DNA from 4 places in the Aminipila sp. genome. Region 3 is predicted to be linked to each of the others. Evidence: predicted binding sites of a transcription regulator. Region 3 holds the regulator's gene; each other region holds the start of a gene.

Evidence for each region. Region 3 encodes LexA, which represses DNA repair genes until DNA is damaged. Its sites were predicted from a motif close to AGAACANNTGTTCT; they were not measured.
Region 1: RTW14_RS09675 (Y-family DNA polymerase) is a predicted target of LexA. The motif match lies at 1,769-1,782, and genes of this name have one in related genera.
Region 2: uvrB (excinuclease ABC subunit UvrB) is a predicted target of LexA. The motif match lies at 1,976-1,989, and genes of this name have one in related genera.
Region 4: recA (recombinase RecA) is a predicted target of LexA. The motif match lies at 1,806-1,819, and genes of this name have one in related genera.

What each region holds. Positions count from the first base shown of each region.
Region 1 covers NZ_DAMBYD010000006.1:112,916-116,761, forward strand. The annotation lists gene RTW14_RS09670 (hypothetical protein) at 1-133, opposite strand, end outside; gene RTW14_RS09675 (Y-family DNA polymerase) at 130-1,653, opposite strand; gene RTW14_RS09680 (type 1 glutamine amidotransferase family protein) at 1,806-2,432, opposite strand; gene RTW14_RS09685 (helix-turn-helix transcriptional regulator) at 2,560-3,522, opposite strand; gene RTW14_RS09690 (hypothetical protein) at 3,722-3,846, shown strand, end outside.
Region 2 covers NZ_DAMBYD010000015.1:66,160-70,005, forward strand. The annotation lists gene uvrB (excinuclease ABC subunit UvrB) at 1-1,954, opposite strand, end outside; gene RTW14_RS17400 (citrate/2-methylcitrate synthase) at 2,210-3,616, shown strand; gene RTW14_RS17405 (A24 family peptidase) at 3,697-3,846, shown strand, end outside.
Region 3 covers NZ_DAMBYD010000004.1:42,027-45,872, forward strand. The annotation lists gene RTW14_RS06135 (aminotransferase class III-fold pyridoxal phosphate-dependent enzyme) at 1-651, shown strand, start outside; gene lexA (transcriptional repressor LexA) at 840-1,508, shown strand; ribosomal protein L20 leader region at 1,562-1,687, shown strand; gene infC (translation initiation factor IF-3) at 1,854-2,351, shown strand; gene rpmI (50S ribosomal protein L35) at 2,397-2,597, shown strand; gene rplT (50S ribosomal protein L20) at 2,616-2,972, shown strand; gene RTW14_RS06160 (sigma-E processing peptidase SpoIIGA) at 3,065-3,846, shown strand, end outside.
Region 4 covers NZ_DAMBYD010000005.1:63,147-66,992, forward strand. The annotation lists gene rimO (30S ribosomal protein S12 methylthiotransferase RimO) at 1-367, shown strand, start outside; gene pgsA (CDP-diacylglycerol--glycerol-3-phosphate 3-phosphatidyltransferase) at 370-909, shown strand; gene RTW14_RS07880 (CinA family protein) at 1,035-1,646, shown strand; gene recA (recombinase RecA) at 1,841-2,938, shown strand; ribosomal protein L21 leader region at 2,995-3,079, shown strand; gene rplU (50S ribosomal protein L21) at 3,092-3,454, shown strand; gene rpmA (50S ribosomal protein L27) at 3,535-3,795, shown strand.

The DNA of each region.
Region 1 (3,846 bases), on a different contig from region 3:
TGATGGCGGCATCATGGCCAGTCAAAGCGGCGAAGGGAGAAAATTGGGCGGCTCTGTCGCTGACTGCCATATGAGGGTGTTTAGTAGAGATATGGTGCGGTAGATGGATCATATCGTCATACGTCTTTATCATGCCTTGTGCCCTCCAATCTGTTTGTTTCGATCTAATGTAGTAGCGCCTTCCTCCAGATTCATCCCCTTTAGAATGGCATTCTTGCCGTATTTCTTCTTTATATCCAGCAGAGCTTTTTGCATCTTTTTTTCTCGATTTAACTCGGCTTCTTCTTCCTCCTTTTTTGCTTGTACAGCCGCATAATCGGTAAAGAAATCAAGTTGTTCAATGCTGTCCTTCTTCTGAACGGTTGCCTCATCAACAATATGATTCACTGCAATATTCACTCTCCTGACCAGAAGATTTTTGTCAACAATGCGTTCAAATAGCTCCATGACTGCATCCAAGATGATCTTCGTTGAAGAGGTCTGTTTGCCAAGATTTATGGTGCCATGGGCTGCTTTTGGGACAGAACGTCCGTAGTGGTCTTTCGTAATTGGTCCATTATATAATTTCTTTATCGTCGGGTCTGTGAGGTTTTCAATATCATATCCGACCGATAAAACGAGCTGGTCCGTCACAAGTCTTTTATCCACCAAATCAAGGACTAGCAAATCGGTCATTTCCCGCACCACCAGCTTCGCTTTGTCAAAAGGATAACCGAATTGAAGTACCTGTCCCGATCCAATACTGTTGGTACTTGGTTTATACGCTTTGATATCAGCCATTGTGCATGGCTCCCAACCCCATGCATGGTCAATTAATAACTCCGCATTGATGCCAAATAACTTGTATAGTAAATCCTCGTTGTAATAATCATTCGGCTTGCCGAGAGAACATCTTGCGATATCTCCCATGGTAAAGAGACCTTTTTCCTCCAACTTTTTGGTATACCCTCTGCCAACACGCCAAAAGTCAATTAAAGGTCGATGAGACCAAAGCAAGGAACGATAGCTCATTTCATCCAATTCAGCAATCTGAACACCGTTTTGATCCACCGGAATATGCTTTGCTTGAATATCCATAGCTACCTTGCAAAGGTATAAGTTTGTGCCTATTCCTCCTGATGCTGTAATGCCCGTTGTTTTAAGAATATCCAAAATCATTTTTGTGGCAAGCTCACGAGCTGAAAGATTGTAGGTGCTCAGATAATTGGTAGCATCAATGAATACCTCGTCAATAGAGTAGACATGGATATCTTCAGGTGCAACGTATTTCAAGTAAATGTTGTAAATTTGCGTGCTATATGTTACATAGAGCGCCATTCTCGGCCGAGCGACAATATAGTCCAGTCCTATGTTCAGCGAGGATTTCAGTTCAATATCGTTGAAAGAAACTCCGGAGAAGACTCGTCCTGGTGCCTTATATAACCGTGCTGCATTTACTTCCTTAACCTTCTGCACAACCTCAAACAGCCTCGGTCTACCGGGAATACCATATGATTTAAGAGAAGGAGAAATGGCTAGGCAGATAGTTTTTTCAGTACGGCTTTCATCTGCAACAACAAGGTTTGTGGTCAGCGGATCAAGGCCCCGTTCCATACATTCGACCGAAGCATAAAACGATTTTAAGTCGATGGCAAAATAGATTCTGTTCTTCATGTTTGTTCTCCGGTCGCCTCCTTAAAATTTATTTGTTAATAATTAGTTTCCATGTTAAAGCAGACTAAATCTGCTTGCCTTCTAACTAGTTTGATTATATCAAACATTAAAGATTAGAACAAGAGTTCTTTTAGTTATAAAAGTTGTACACCTCATTGAATTGAATTCATCAACTCATAGAAATATTTGGATTCCTGAGTCTTATTAAGACTATACCAAGCGTCTAATGTTATTGAAGAAAACACACCCATTGCTTTCAAGATGTGTACAGAAAACTCCAGCGGAGCTATTCCAGATGCAGTGATCAGCTTTCCATCAGTCACAGCAGACTCCATTTTGTAATACTTTTCGCCCGTGTAAGTGGGGCAGATCATTTTAAGGTATTCCAGATCATTGCTTGTATGCCAACGTGAATTCAACAATCCTGCCTGAGCAAGTCCTATTGTAGCACCACAAATTGCTGCAACCAATACGCCTTCCTTTAAACACCTCCGGACGATTTTTAAGATGGGCTGGTGAATTGTTTCTGTCCATGTATCTCCACCAGGTAAAATCAATGCATCTGTGCTTTCCATACTACACTCATCCAGTTTGATATCAGGCAGTATTTTCAATCCACCCATTGTTGTTACAGGCGTCTTTTCAATTCCAACAGTTACTATTCTTGATGGTTCAAGTCCCTTTTTATAATATCTTCCCGAGTTCAGCTCGGCAGTTAAGTAACCTATTTCCCAGTCTGACATTGTGTCAAACACATAAAGATATACTGTATTATTCATTTTGCAATTTCTCCTTATTTTATTCATCAAGGAATACCATCTATTGGTAATCCTTGATTATCCTCATAATAACGATATCTACTACATAATAAAACAACTTCACTGACATCTACTGTCAGTGAAGCTATTAAAGTTGATAATATTCCATTAACTCTGATGCAATAGCAACAAGTCTTTCTTTCAAACTCTGTGGCTCGATTATTTGAATGGATTTACCATAGGATAGAAGAAAATAAGGGACATAAAGTTGAATTGATTTTTCCTCAAATAAAAAGATGGCTTGATTAGATGTTCGCTCTTTCAGATGATGCCCTAAAAACCAATGCATGCATAGTTCATCCAACGCCTCTGACCTGCCTCCGATAATTAAAGAAATTAACCCCTCCTTACCCACTAAATTAGGTAACAGGTTTTTCATAAAAAATTTACGGGCCGAAAAAGCTTCGGGACGCTTAAATATTATTTGAGTACGCTTGATTCGTAGAATCCGCTCTACCCGAAAGCTGCGGATCTCATTCCTTAGGTGGCAAAATGCAACAATATACCATTTATTATTCCAGTACACCATGCCATAGGGGTCTATCACCCTCTTCTTGGATTGCTCTTCACGGCCTGTGCGATAATCAATTTCTACAGAGAATTCGTTTGCTACAGCCTGCTCCAATTCCGCCAATATCGGCCGAATGGAAGGAATTACCATGCGGCTCATAACTTCAAATCCTGCTAAATGATGATTCAGTATACTTTCCTGTTCCTGATTCGAATACATTTTCAATTTGGCTGTCGCATTACCTAATGCCTCACTCAAAGGGTATCCAGCTTCTTTTGCAAAAACAGCAGCATGAAGGAGTGCCTTTTTTTCTTCCATATCAAATAGCAGAGGTGATCTGATAAAATTATTCAGCAGGCTATACCCGCCATTATGACCTGGGGCGGATATTATAGGCACTCCACTGGCACATAGTGCATCAATATGCCGATAAACTGTCCTTATATTTATTTCTAATTTTTGGGATATTTGTTTTGCAGTCATTTTTACGCCTGAATTCAGCATCCACAGAATTGCCAGCATATTATCGTCTTTAGCCATAACGTGCCCCCCTTCTTCTTAATTTTACTCCTTTGAGAAGACTTTTACAACAAATTCAAAATTACATTCTAGGTTCATATCTAATACAAATCTGAATAAAATTCTTTCATCAGCAAATAATAAATCAATATTAAGGAATAATTGACCGAAAACCCCATTCTCAAGAGAAAAACACTTTTTATGAAAAGGAGTAAATTATATGAAGCGTGATAAACTCATAGACCAAATAAAAGACGAGTATGCACATCTAGCCTCTACTGAATCTCAAGAGGCTTTTATCCAATCCACAACGGATTTAACCCCTGAAGAATATTACGAAAAACT
Region 2 (3,846 bases), on a different contig from region 3:
ATATCTGATCTCTAAGCTGTGCCGCGCGCTCAAATTGTAAATCCGAAGCAGCTTGTTTCATTTCCTTTTCAAGCTTTTTAATATACTCCGTCAGCTCTTTTTTCGTTAATTCAAGTGGACTCTTACCCGCATAATATTCTGCCGCTTCCTCTGCTGCTTTTGTCGCTTCAATAACTTTCCTAACAGCCTTTTTAACTGTTGTTGGTGTAACCCCATGCTTTTCATTGTATAACTGCTGGATTCCTCTCCTTCTTTCTGTTTCACTGATAGCTTTTTTCATAGCGTCACTCATGCTGTCGGCATACATTATGACTCTGCCCTCAGCATTTCTTGCTGCACGTCCTATGGTCTGAATCAATGATGTTTCTGTTCTTAGGAATCCCTGCTTGTCCGCATCTAGAATAACCACCAAAGAAACCTCTGGGATATCCAAACCTTCTCTAAGAAGATTGATACCTATAAGTACATCAAAAACACCCAGCCTTAAATCTCTTATTATCTCCATCCTTTCCAGAGTATCTATCTCGGAATGCAAATACCTTACCTTAATATTTACATTTTTCAAATAGTCCGTTAGACTTTCTGACATTTTTTTAGTCAAAGTTGTCACAAATACTTTTTCTCCCCGCTCTGTGACCTTATTTATTTCTCCTATCAAATCATCTATCTGCCCTTGAGTCTTTCTGATTTCAATTTTTGGATCAAGTAACCCTGTAGGTCTAATCACCTGTTCTGCAGAAATGCCGCCACTACTTTCTATTTCATATTTTGCCGGAGTTGCACTTACATATACAATCTGATTGACTATATTTTCAAACTCTTCAAATTGAAGCGGTCTGTTGTCCAAAGCTGAAGGCAGCCTGAAGCCATAATCCACTAAAGATGTTTTTCTTGCTTTGTCTCCTGCATACATAGCATGGAGCTGTGGCAGCATCACATGGGACTCATCAATGACAATAAGAAAATCTTCTGGGAAATAGTCAATTAATGTGTATGGCCGGTTTCCTGGAGATAATCCATTTATATGCCTTGAATAGTTTTCAATACCTTTACAACTTCCTATTTCTCTTAACATTTCAAGGTCATATCGCGTTCTCTGCTCTATTCTTTGAGCCTCAAGAAGTTTTCCTCTGTCTTTAAACCATTTCAACCGCTCATTTAATTCTTGCTCAATTGTAACGATGGCTTTTTCCGTATTTTCTTTTGAAGTAACATAGTGGGATGCCGGAAATATAGCAATATGATTTCTTAATCCCAGAATTTCACCAGTAATTGGATTCATTTCTTTTATTGTTTCTATTTCATCTCCAAAAAGCTCTACCCTTATGGCATTTTCCGCTCCGGCAGGATATATATCAATAACATCGCCTCTTGCTCTGAATGTGCCCCTGGCAAACTCCATATCATTTCTAGTGTATTGAATATCTACCAGTTTCCTTAGTATATCTTGTCTGCTTTTTTCCATCCCAGGTCTTAATGATAACATTTGATTTTCATAGTCAAAGGGGCTCCCCAAACCATAGATGCAAGAAACACTGGCCACTATGATAACATCACGGCGCTCTGCAAGTGCTGCTGTTGCAGAGTGGCGGAGCTTATCTATTTCATCATTTATATTTGAATCTTTTTCAATATAAGTATCCGTAGATGGTACATAGGCTTCAGGCTGATAATAGTCATAGTAACTAACAAAATATTCTACAGCATTATCCGGAAAAAATTCTTTAAACTCACCACAAAGCTGCGCTGCAAGCGTTTTGTTGTGTGATATTACTAATGTAGGCTTTTGTACTCTCTCAATAAGATTTGCAATTGTAAATGTTTTTCCTGATCCTGTAACTCCCAGTAATGTCTGGTGTTTTTTACCATTTAAAATGCCTTCCGTAAGCCGATCTACAGCCTGTGGCTGGTCACCCATCAATTTAAAATCTGAAACTACCTTAAATTCACCCATTAATCTGCCTCTTTCATTTAAAGAACATTTGTTTATTTCTTATAATATCACACACATCTTTTAATGTCTAGTTGTGATTATTTTATTTATACCCTTGTTGTGGTAGTTTTATCATGGTATACTATTAAAGTATAAATTTTTAATATTGGTAAGTTTAATCGGTATTTATTAGGTATCGATTTTATTAAAACTAACATTGTATACATTTATACATTTTGGGGCAGCCCAGATATTTAGTATATAGAGGTGGTAATTATGAGTGACAACTATGCAGCTTTCACGGCTGAAAATGATAGACTAATTGACAAGCTATCAGGGGAAAAAGCTTTTTACATGAGCAAAGCAAAAATTTTAAGTAAAACTGATGTTATTCCCGACTCTTTATACATTGAAAAAGACGTAAAAAGAGGACTCCGTAATGCCAACGGAACAGGAGTTATTGTTGGACTTACTAAAGTTGGAGAAGTAATCGGATATGAGTTTGACGAACAAGGAAATAAAATCACAATTGATGGTAAACTATATTACAGAGGGTATGATGTCGAAGATATTTTCAATAATTGTGTTAAAGAAAACCGTTTTGGCTTTGAAGAAGTGACTTATCTTCTTTTATTCGGAGAACTGCCTAACAAAGATGAGTTACTAGAATTTAATAAAATGCTGGGTGCTAAGCGTGAACTTCCAAAAGGTTTTGCCCGAGATATGATATTAACAGCCCCTTCCAAAAGTATCATGAACAAATTAGCAAGAAGCGTTTTAGCCATGTATTCATACGATGAAAATCCCGACGATACATCTGTAGAAAATGTTTTACGTCAATCTCTATCACTTATAGGACATTTTCCAGCTCTGATTGCATACGGCTTTCAAGCTAAACGGTCTTCTTTTGATAACGAAAGTCTGCATTTACACAATCCTATCCCAGAATTGAGTACTGCAGAAAATATATTGAGAATGATTCGTCCTACTGGCGAATATACAGATATTGAAGCAAAACTTCTTGATTTATCTTTAATATTACATGCAGAACATGGTGGTGGTAATAATTCAAGTTTTACGACTCACCTGGTTTCCTCTTCAGGCACAGATACTTATTCTGCTATTTCAGCTGCCGTAGGTTCTTTAAAAGGTCCTAGACATGGTGGAGCAAATATTGCCGTAATTAATATGATTCATGATTTAAATAAACATGTTAAAGATATTACTAATGAAGCCCAGGTAGAAGATTATCTGGTAAAAGTATTAAAAGGTGAAGCCAATGATGGCAGTGGATTAATATATGGATTAGGTCATGCAATTTATACCATTTCTGATCCAAGAGCTGTGCTTTTAAAGGGAATGGCAAAGAAGCTTGCCGAAAGCAAAGGCTTAGAAGATGCCTTTAACTTATATGAATTTATCGAAAAACGTGGTTCTGCATTATATAAAGAAGTAAAGGGTATTGATAAACCAATACCTGCGAATGTAGATTTATATTCAGGATTTGTATATAGAGCGCTAAACATTCCTGTTGACATTGCTACTCCTTTATTTGCTACAGCAAGACTTTCTGGATGGTGTGCACACAGATTGGAAGAAATTATTACAGGCAGACGCCTGATGAGACCAGCCTATAATGGTGTTCAGCCTTATCTTGAATATACTCCGATACATAAGCGATAACGCATATGTGATACGATTACCTTCTTGACAATATATGTAATTTTATATATGATTTACATATATTGGAAGGAGGTTTTTTTATGTTTACCACTATGTTAATCATATCTGTTTATTCCATCTTTATTATATTTAGTTTTAATTTATTACCCTATAAATGGTTATGTGATTATAACGCAGATACTTCAGACAGTCTTTCGCAGAAATATGCGCCAATTAATTTCTACTTTTTC
Region 3 (3,846 bases):
TATTTAGAAGGAATTAGGAAGCTTTGCGACAGATACAATATTCTGATGGTTTGTGATGAGGTAATGGCAGGCTGGTATAGAACTGGTTCTTGCTTTGCATGGCAGCAGTTTAATATTGAGCCAGATCTCGTAACTTTTGCAAAAGGTATTACTTGCGGATATATACCGCTTGGAGGGGTTATTGTTTCTAAGAAAGTTGCTGAGTATTTTGATAACAATAAAATGCTTTGCGGTTTAACTTATAGTGCTCATCCAATGGGATGTGCGGCTGCAGTGGCTACATTAAAAGAATATAAGAGATTGAACATTGAAGCAAATGTTGCAGCACAGGGAAAGATACTACATGAAACATTAAGTGACATACAATCAAAGCATGCTTGTGTTGGCGAGTTTAGACAGATCGGTTTATTCTCTGCATTTGAACTGGTTAAAGATAAAGAAACAAAAGAGCCAATCGTTCAATTTAATTCTGACCCAGAAGGTCTTATGAATAAAATTATCGGCATGCTTAGGGTAGAAGGGTTCTCAACTTATTCTCATGAAAATATGATAATAGTTGCACCTCCTCTAATCATTACTGAGACAGAGTTAAGAACTGCCATGAATATACTGGATAAAGTTCTTGATTCAGTAGACAATATGGTTAAATAGAATAATAGTAGTAAAAAGCAGTATACAAAAAAGCGATCTATGGGCAAGGTCGCTTTTTTAGAACATAATTTCTGAACACATGTTTACAAAAAGCTGTAGGTGTGTTATACTTTATTAATATTAGTGTAAAGTTTATTATCGTATTTTACTTATAAGCTTTAATTTAATAATTTAATGGAGGCGGGAATATGGAACAACTAAAAGAAAGAGAACAGCGAATACTTCAGTATATGAAAAGAGAAATTAGTCAAAAGGGATATCCTCCTACAGTAAGAGAAATTTGTTCCGCCTTAAATATAAAATCTACGTCTACAGTTCATAAGGATATTGAAAACTTAGAATTGAAAGGTTTTTTAAAAAAGGATCCATCAAAGCCTCGTGCATTAATGATTGTGGATCCGGACTCTCATGCAAGAGTGGAGCTTGGAAATCAGGAATTAAGAACAAATTCTTATAATAATACAGAAAGGATAGATGTAATAGATATTCCAGTAGTGGGAAGAATAGCGGCAGGCACACCTATATTAGCAGACCAGAACATAGAGGAATCTTTTCCTATTCCAGCAAGATTTGCAGGCAGAGGAACCAATTTTATGCTTACGGTAAAAGGTGACAGTATGATAGAAGCTGGTATATTTGATGGTGATTATATCTTGGTAGAGCAACAAAATACGGCTAAAAATGGGGAAATTGTAGTAGCCATGATAGATGGATTTGAAAGTGAGGCTACTGTAAAAACTTTTTACAAGGAAGCAGATCATATTAGATTACAGCCAGAAAATTCTAGTATGAGTCCTATTATTGTTAAGGAAGTAAAAATACTGGGCAAGGTTAAAGGCGTATTTCGATATTTTTAATATATTTCAATTCGTTACTTGACAAGATTAAGTATAAATGGTATAGTATTTGAGTGATAAAGAAGAAGTTATCCGCTTCTCACCTTATTGGTTACAGTTAAGCTGATAGGGTTAATAAAACAAATGTAACACTTATGTGTTTTGTGGAGCGGGTATAATATCCGCTCTATTTTATTATGAAGGAAATATCAATTTGATGTTTTCATAGTATCAAGAAAAGCACATTGCATGTTGATTGAAATTCAAAATACAAACAATCAGCGTGTGTAAATAGAAATCTATGATTTCATCATTTACACTTTTCTTATTTGCAGGAGGTGCAAGAACATTAGCAAGGAAAATCTAATCAACGAAGAAATTCGTGACAAGGAATTAAGAGTTATTGACAATGATGGAGCGCAGCTTGGAATTATGAGTCTAGAAGATGCATTAGCATTAGCTAATGAAAAAAAGCTTGACTTAGTTAGTATTTCACCAAATGCTAAGCCGCCAGTTTGCAAGATTCTTGATTACGGTAAGTATCGTTATGAACTTCAAAAAAGAGAAAAAGAAGCAAAGAAAAAACAAAAAATCACTTCAGTGAAGGAAATTCGTTTAAGTACGTTTATTGAGGCGCATGATATTCAAGTTAAAGCTAATACTGCTACAAAGTTCTTAAAGGATGGAGATAGACTAAAGGTTAGCTTAAGATTCAAAGGCAGAGAAAAAGATTATGCAAGTAAGGGTCTCGCTGTTATGAACCAGTTCGCAGAATTAGTAGCCCCTGTAGGTACAATTGAAAAGAAGCCTGAATTTGAAGGTAGAAGTTTGATTATGATTGTTGCACCTAAAATGGATAAGTAGATAGTAGATAACAGGAATAATTTTTACGTAGGAGGAAATATTACCATGGCTAAAAATAAGATGAAGTCTCATAGAGGCGCAAGCAAGAGATTTAAATTAACAGGTACAGGAAAAGTAAAGAGAAACAAGGCATTTAAGAGCCATATTCTTACTAAGAAGTGTGCAAAGAGAAAGAGAGGACTAAGAAAGTCAACTCTTCTTCGTAGCGCAGATCACAAGAGAATTAAAGCTGTATTAGATAAATAATATTAGGAGGTTTGAATAATGGCAAGAGTAAAAAAGGGCGTTAACGCTCATAAAAGACATAAGAAAATATTAAAATTAGCAAAGGGTTTCTACGGACAGAAGAGCAAGGTATTCAGAGCTGCTAATCCAGCAGTTATGCGTGCATTACGTTCTGCTTACGTTGGTAGAAAGAATAAGAAAAGAGAATACAGAAGACTTTGGATCGCTAGAATTAATGCTGGTGCAAGAATGAATGATCTTTCTTACAGCAGATTAATGGATGGTTTAAAGAAGTCAGGTATTGAAATCAACAGAAAGATGCTTTCTGAAATGGCTATCTACGATTCAGCTGCATTTGCACAGCTATGTGATACTGCAAAGAAGGCAGTAAAATAATTAAATTTATTATTCGACATTTGAATATGACAATTTTTCCCCCTTGTGAGGTCTATAATCAATTATGATGTAGCTGCAAGGGGGTTTTTTATGTGGAAGTTTATGCAGAATACTTATTTGGTGAGAACTTTCTTATGGGTATTCTTATTTTATATTTATCAAGTAAAATAGCCAGTTTAAAGACTAGCAAAAGGAGATTATTTATAGGGGGCGTACTCTGTGGCTTTTTTTCATTTATAATACTTATCCCCAACATCGGTATGTTGTTAGGAATTTTTATTAAGGTAGTATTTTCTATGCTTTTAGCTTATATAGCTTTTAATAAAAAAGTTTTTAAAGGAACCATACTTATTTATATAGTTTCGGCATTTATGGGAGGAATGACGATTATATTATTGTACATTACTAGAATTAGGGGAATGACCAATAATGCAGTTTTATATATAGGTGATATATCCTATATGAATGTAGTTTTTGGTGCAGTAGTATCATATGTGATTATAATGCTATTTTCAAAAATAAATACGGCGAAGCAGCTTAAAGATCGAATCTTTACAGATATTGCAGTAGAAATAGAGGGACATACAGTAACGCACAGAGCTTTGATTGATTCGGGAAATTTTTTAAAAGATCCTTTAACAGGAAGAGCTGTAGCAGTAATAAGCAAATCAGCAGCTGCAAAATTAAAAAGTATAGAAGATATTGATTTTAATAGAAGATATTGTTTAATTCCATATAACAGTATTGGTATTAAAAATGGTATTTTGGAGGGGTATAGAGTGGATAATGCATATGTGAACGGCAGATCGCTGGGGAGTATTATAGTAGCTGTATATGATACAGAATTTTGTAAACTAGGGGAAGAAGAGGAATA
Region 4 (3,846 bases), on a different contig from region 3:
TTTTGTACAAGATATGAAGTTTGAAAGACTTGGAGTATTTACTTATTCTAAAGAAGAAGGTACACCTGCTGCAGAAATGAAGGGGCAGGTACGTTCTGATGTAAAAGAAAAACGTAAGGATTGTATTATGAGACTCCAATTGGAGATTTCTCTTTCATCTAATCAAAAGAAAGTTGGACAAACTTTACAAGTCCTTGTAGAGGAACAGGACGAAGAAGGCACTTACATTGGTAGAACTGAGTATGATGCTCCTGAAATAGATAATTCAATTATCTTCAAATCTAATAGAGTTTTGAAACCAGGCGACATGGTTATGGTTCAGATTACAGACGCATTTGATTATGATTTAGTAGGAGTGGAGGTATAGAGATGAATTTACCCAATAAATTAACCATAGGGAGAATAATTGCTGTTCCCTTTTTTGTAGCATCATATATGATGGGATATAATTTAATAGCTTTTCTTATATTTATTGTCGCATCACTGACAGATATGCTGGATGGAAAGATTGCGAGGAAGTACAACCTTGTAACTAATTTTGGTAAGATTATGGACCCGCTTGCTGATAAGATTTTAGTTTATTCCGCATTTTGTCTTATGGTAGGCAATGGCCTAGTGCCAGCTTGGATGCTTATAGTTATCCTTGCAAGAGAGTTTGCAATAGGAGGTATGAGAACTGTAGCTGCTTCAGAAGGAATTGTTATAGCAGCAGGTATGAGTGGGAAAATAAAGACTGTACTGCAGATGATTGCAGTACCTCTTTTACTTCTTGTAAACGTAGAAACATTTGCTCCAGTTCTAACCTATATTACTATGTTAGCCAATGGTTTCTTATGGGCATCATTGATTATGACGATTTATTCTGGTATTGAATACATACTAAAGAATAAATCAGTATTTTCTATGTAATGATTAGCACCTTACAGTAAGATATCTGTTTGTATAAATTAAAATAAAAAATTCGTTGGGATAAATTTGACAATATAAGAATTTACAAGAGCTGTTGCAAAATTAATATTTTGGAGCAGCTCGTTTTGCTTAATTTTTATTTAAAAATCAAAGATTTATGGCATATTAACGTATTTGGAAAAATCGAAGCGAAAGAAGGTTTTATTATGAATGAAAAACTGAAGAATAGCGATGACAGAAATTCTGAGAATTTTAATAGGGGCTTTGATGAAAAATTACCAATGGTAGTTGGTAATTTATTAATAGAAAAGAATCTTTCTATTTCCTGTGCTGAATCTTGCACAGGTGGAATGTTTGCGCAGACTTTAACGGATATATCGGGCATTTCTGCTGTATTTGATAGGGGTATTGTAACTTATAGTAATGCAGCTAAAATGGAAGAATTAGGCGTAAAAAAGGCCACCCTGGATAAATATGGTGCAGTTAGTGAACAGACAGCTGTTGAGATGGCAGAAGGTATACAAAGAGTTTCCAAAACTAGAATAGGTGTGTCTGTTACAGGGGTCGCAGGACCTGGTGGAGGATCTATAGAAAAACCAGTTGGACTAGTATATGTTTGTGCGGTATATGATGATCAAAAAATATGTAGGGAATTAAGGCTGCAAGGTGATAGAAAATCAAATAGAACTATTTCTATGTTGACTATGTTTGAATTGGTTAAAGAATTAATTGAATGATGTCTCCGTATTAATATGGCTTAATTACAGACATATGATAGGATAAAGCACTTGACATGGTAAAATTTGTATATTAATATAGAAATATCCACATAACTGTAAGTTTGTTTTTGTAAAAAAACTATTGACCAAAGCGTATCAGTAAGGTATTATTAACAAAGAACAAATGTTCATCGTGTTTAGGAGGGGAACAAATGGCAGCTAGTAAAGAAATTAAAGAAGTTAATGTAAATATAAATAAAAGTGAAAAAGAAAAAGCACTAAAAGAGGCTATGGCTCAAATTCAAAAGCAGTTTGGACAGGGAGCTATTATGAAACTTGGTGATGATTCGGCCAAATTAAATGTTGAAGCTATCTCTACAGGTTCAGCAAGCCTGGATATTGCTACTGGTATAGGTGGTATTCCAAGAGGAAGAGTAATTGAGATTTATGGACCTGAATCTTCAGGTAAAACAACGCTTACTCTTCATATAATTGCTGAAGCTCAGAAGGCAGGAGGAAAAGCAGCATTTATTGATGCGGAGCATGCTCTTGATCCTGAGTATGCTAGAAATTTAGGTGTAGATGTAGATGAATTACTTGTGTCACAGCCTGATACTGGTGAACAGGGACTTGAAATTTGTGAAATGCTTGTTCGTAGCGGAGCTCTTGACATCGTAGTTATTGACTCTGTAGCTGCATTAGTTCCAAGAGCTGAAATTCAAGGCGATATGGGAGATAGTCATGTGGGGCTTCAAGCAAGGCTTATGTCTCAGGCGCTTAGAAAACTTACTGGAAGCATAAATAAATCAAATACTGCAGTAGTTTTTATAAACCAGCTTCGTGAAAAAGTTGGGGTTATGTTTGGAAATCCTGAGACAACGACTGGAGGCAGAGCACTTAAATTCTACTCAACTATGCGTTTTGATGTAAGAAAGATTGAAAGCATAAAAGCAGGAGATGAAGTACTTGGAAATAGAACAAGAGTAAAGATAGTAAAAAATAAAGTTGCACCGCCATTTAAGCAGGCTGAATTTGACATTATGTATGGAAGGGGAATTTCAAAAGAAGGCGATGTATTAGACTGTGGTGTTGAGGCTAAAATCGTAGAAAAAGCGGGATCTTGGTACAGTTTTGACGGTAATCGTATTGGACAGGGAAGAGAAAATGTTAAGAAATTCTTGATCGATAATCCTGAGATTTTAAATAGGATAGAAGCATTGTTAAAAGAGAATATGAAACCTACAAATGAGGTAGAAGAAATAGAAGAAGGTCTATTAGTAGATGAAGATGGTGTTGTTATTGAGGATTAAAAATATTGTAGTTTACATAAAAAACATTTGACACTACATGTCCTATATGATATTATACTTTATTGTAAGCCGCTCAGAATGGGTTTTTGTAAATGTAACTTTTTAGGTTGCTACCTTTAAATGGCGAGACTGGATAGAGGAGGTATAGAACATATGTACGCAGTAATTGAAACAGGCGGAAAGCAGTACAGAGTACAGGAAGGCGATGTAATCACAGTTGAAAAGTTAGATGTAGAAGCTGGAGAAAAGATTACTTTCGATAGAGTACTTTTAATAAGCGATGGAGAAACAGTTAAGGTTGGAGCTCCATACGTTGAAAGTTGTAATGTAGCCGGAACTGTAGTTGAACATGGCAAAGGACAGAAGGTTATCATCTTCAAGTATAAGTCAAAGAAAGACTACAGAAAGAAGCAGGGACACAGACAGCCTTATACAATGATTAAGATCGAAAAGGTTTCTGCTAGAAAAGCTAGAAAAACTAAGTCAGCAAATGAAGCTGAAGAAGCAGCAGAATAATTTTTAAATCATTGATAAGTTAGCTTATCATAATAGCTAAGAAATTAGCAAGATAGCACAAGAAAAAGGAGGTGTAGTCTATGGCAAGTAAGAAGGGAGTAGGTAGCTCCAAGAACGGTCGTGATAGTGAGTCGAAACGTTTAGGCGTTAAGAGAGGCGACGGTCAGTACGTAAGTGCGGGTAGCATCCTAGTTAGACAGAGAGGAACTAAGTTCCACCCTGGCAATAATGTAGGCATTGGCGGAGACGATACTTTATTTGCTAAGATTGATGGAGCTGTAAAGTTCGAAAGATATGACAAAACAAGAAAGCAAGTAAGCGTTTATCCTAAAGAAGCTTAAATTGATTCTAAAGCCCCTATTTATAGGGGCTTTTAAAATAAATTATAGTTT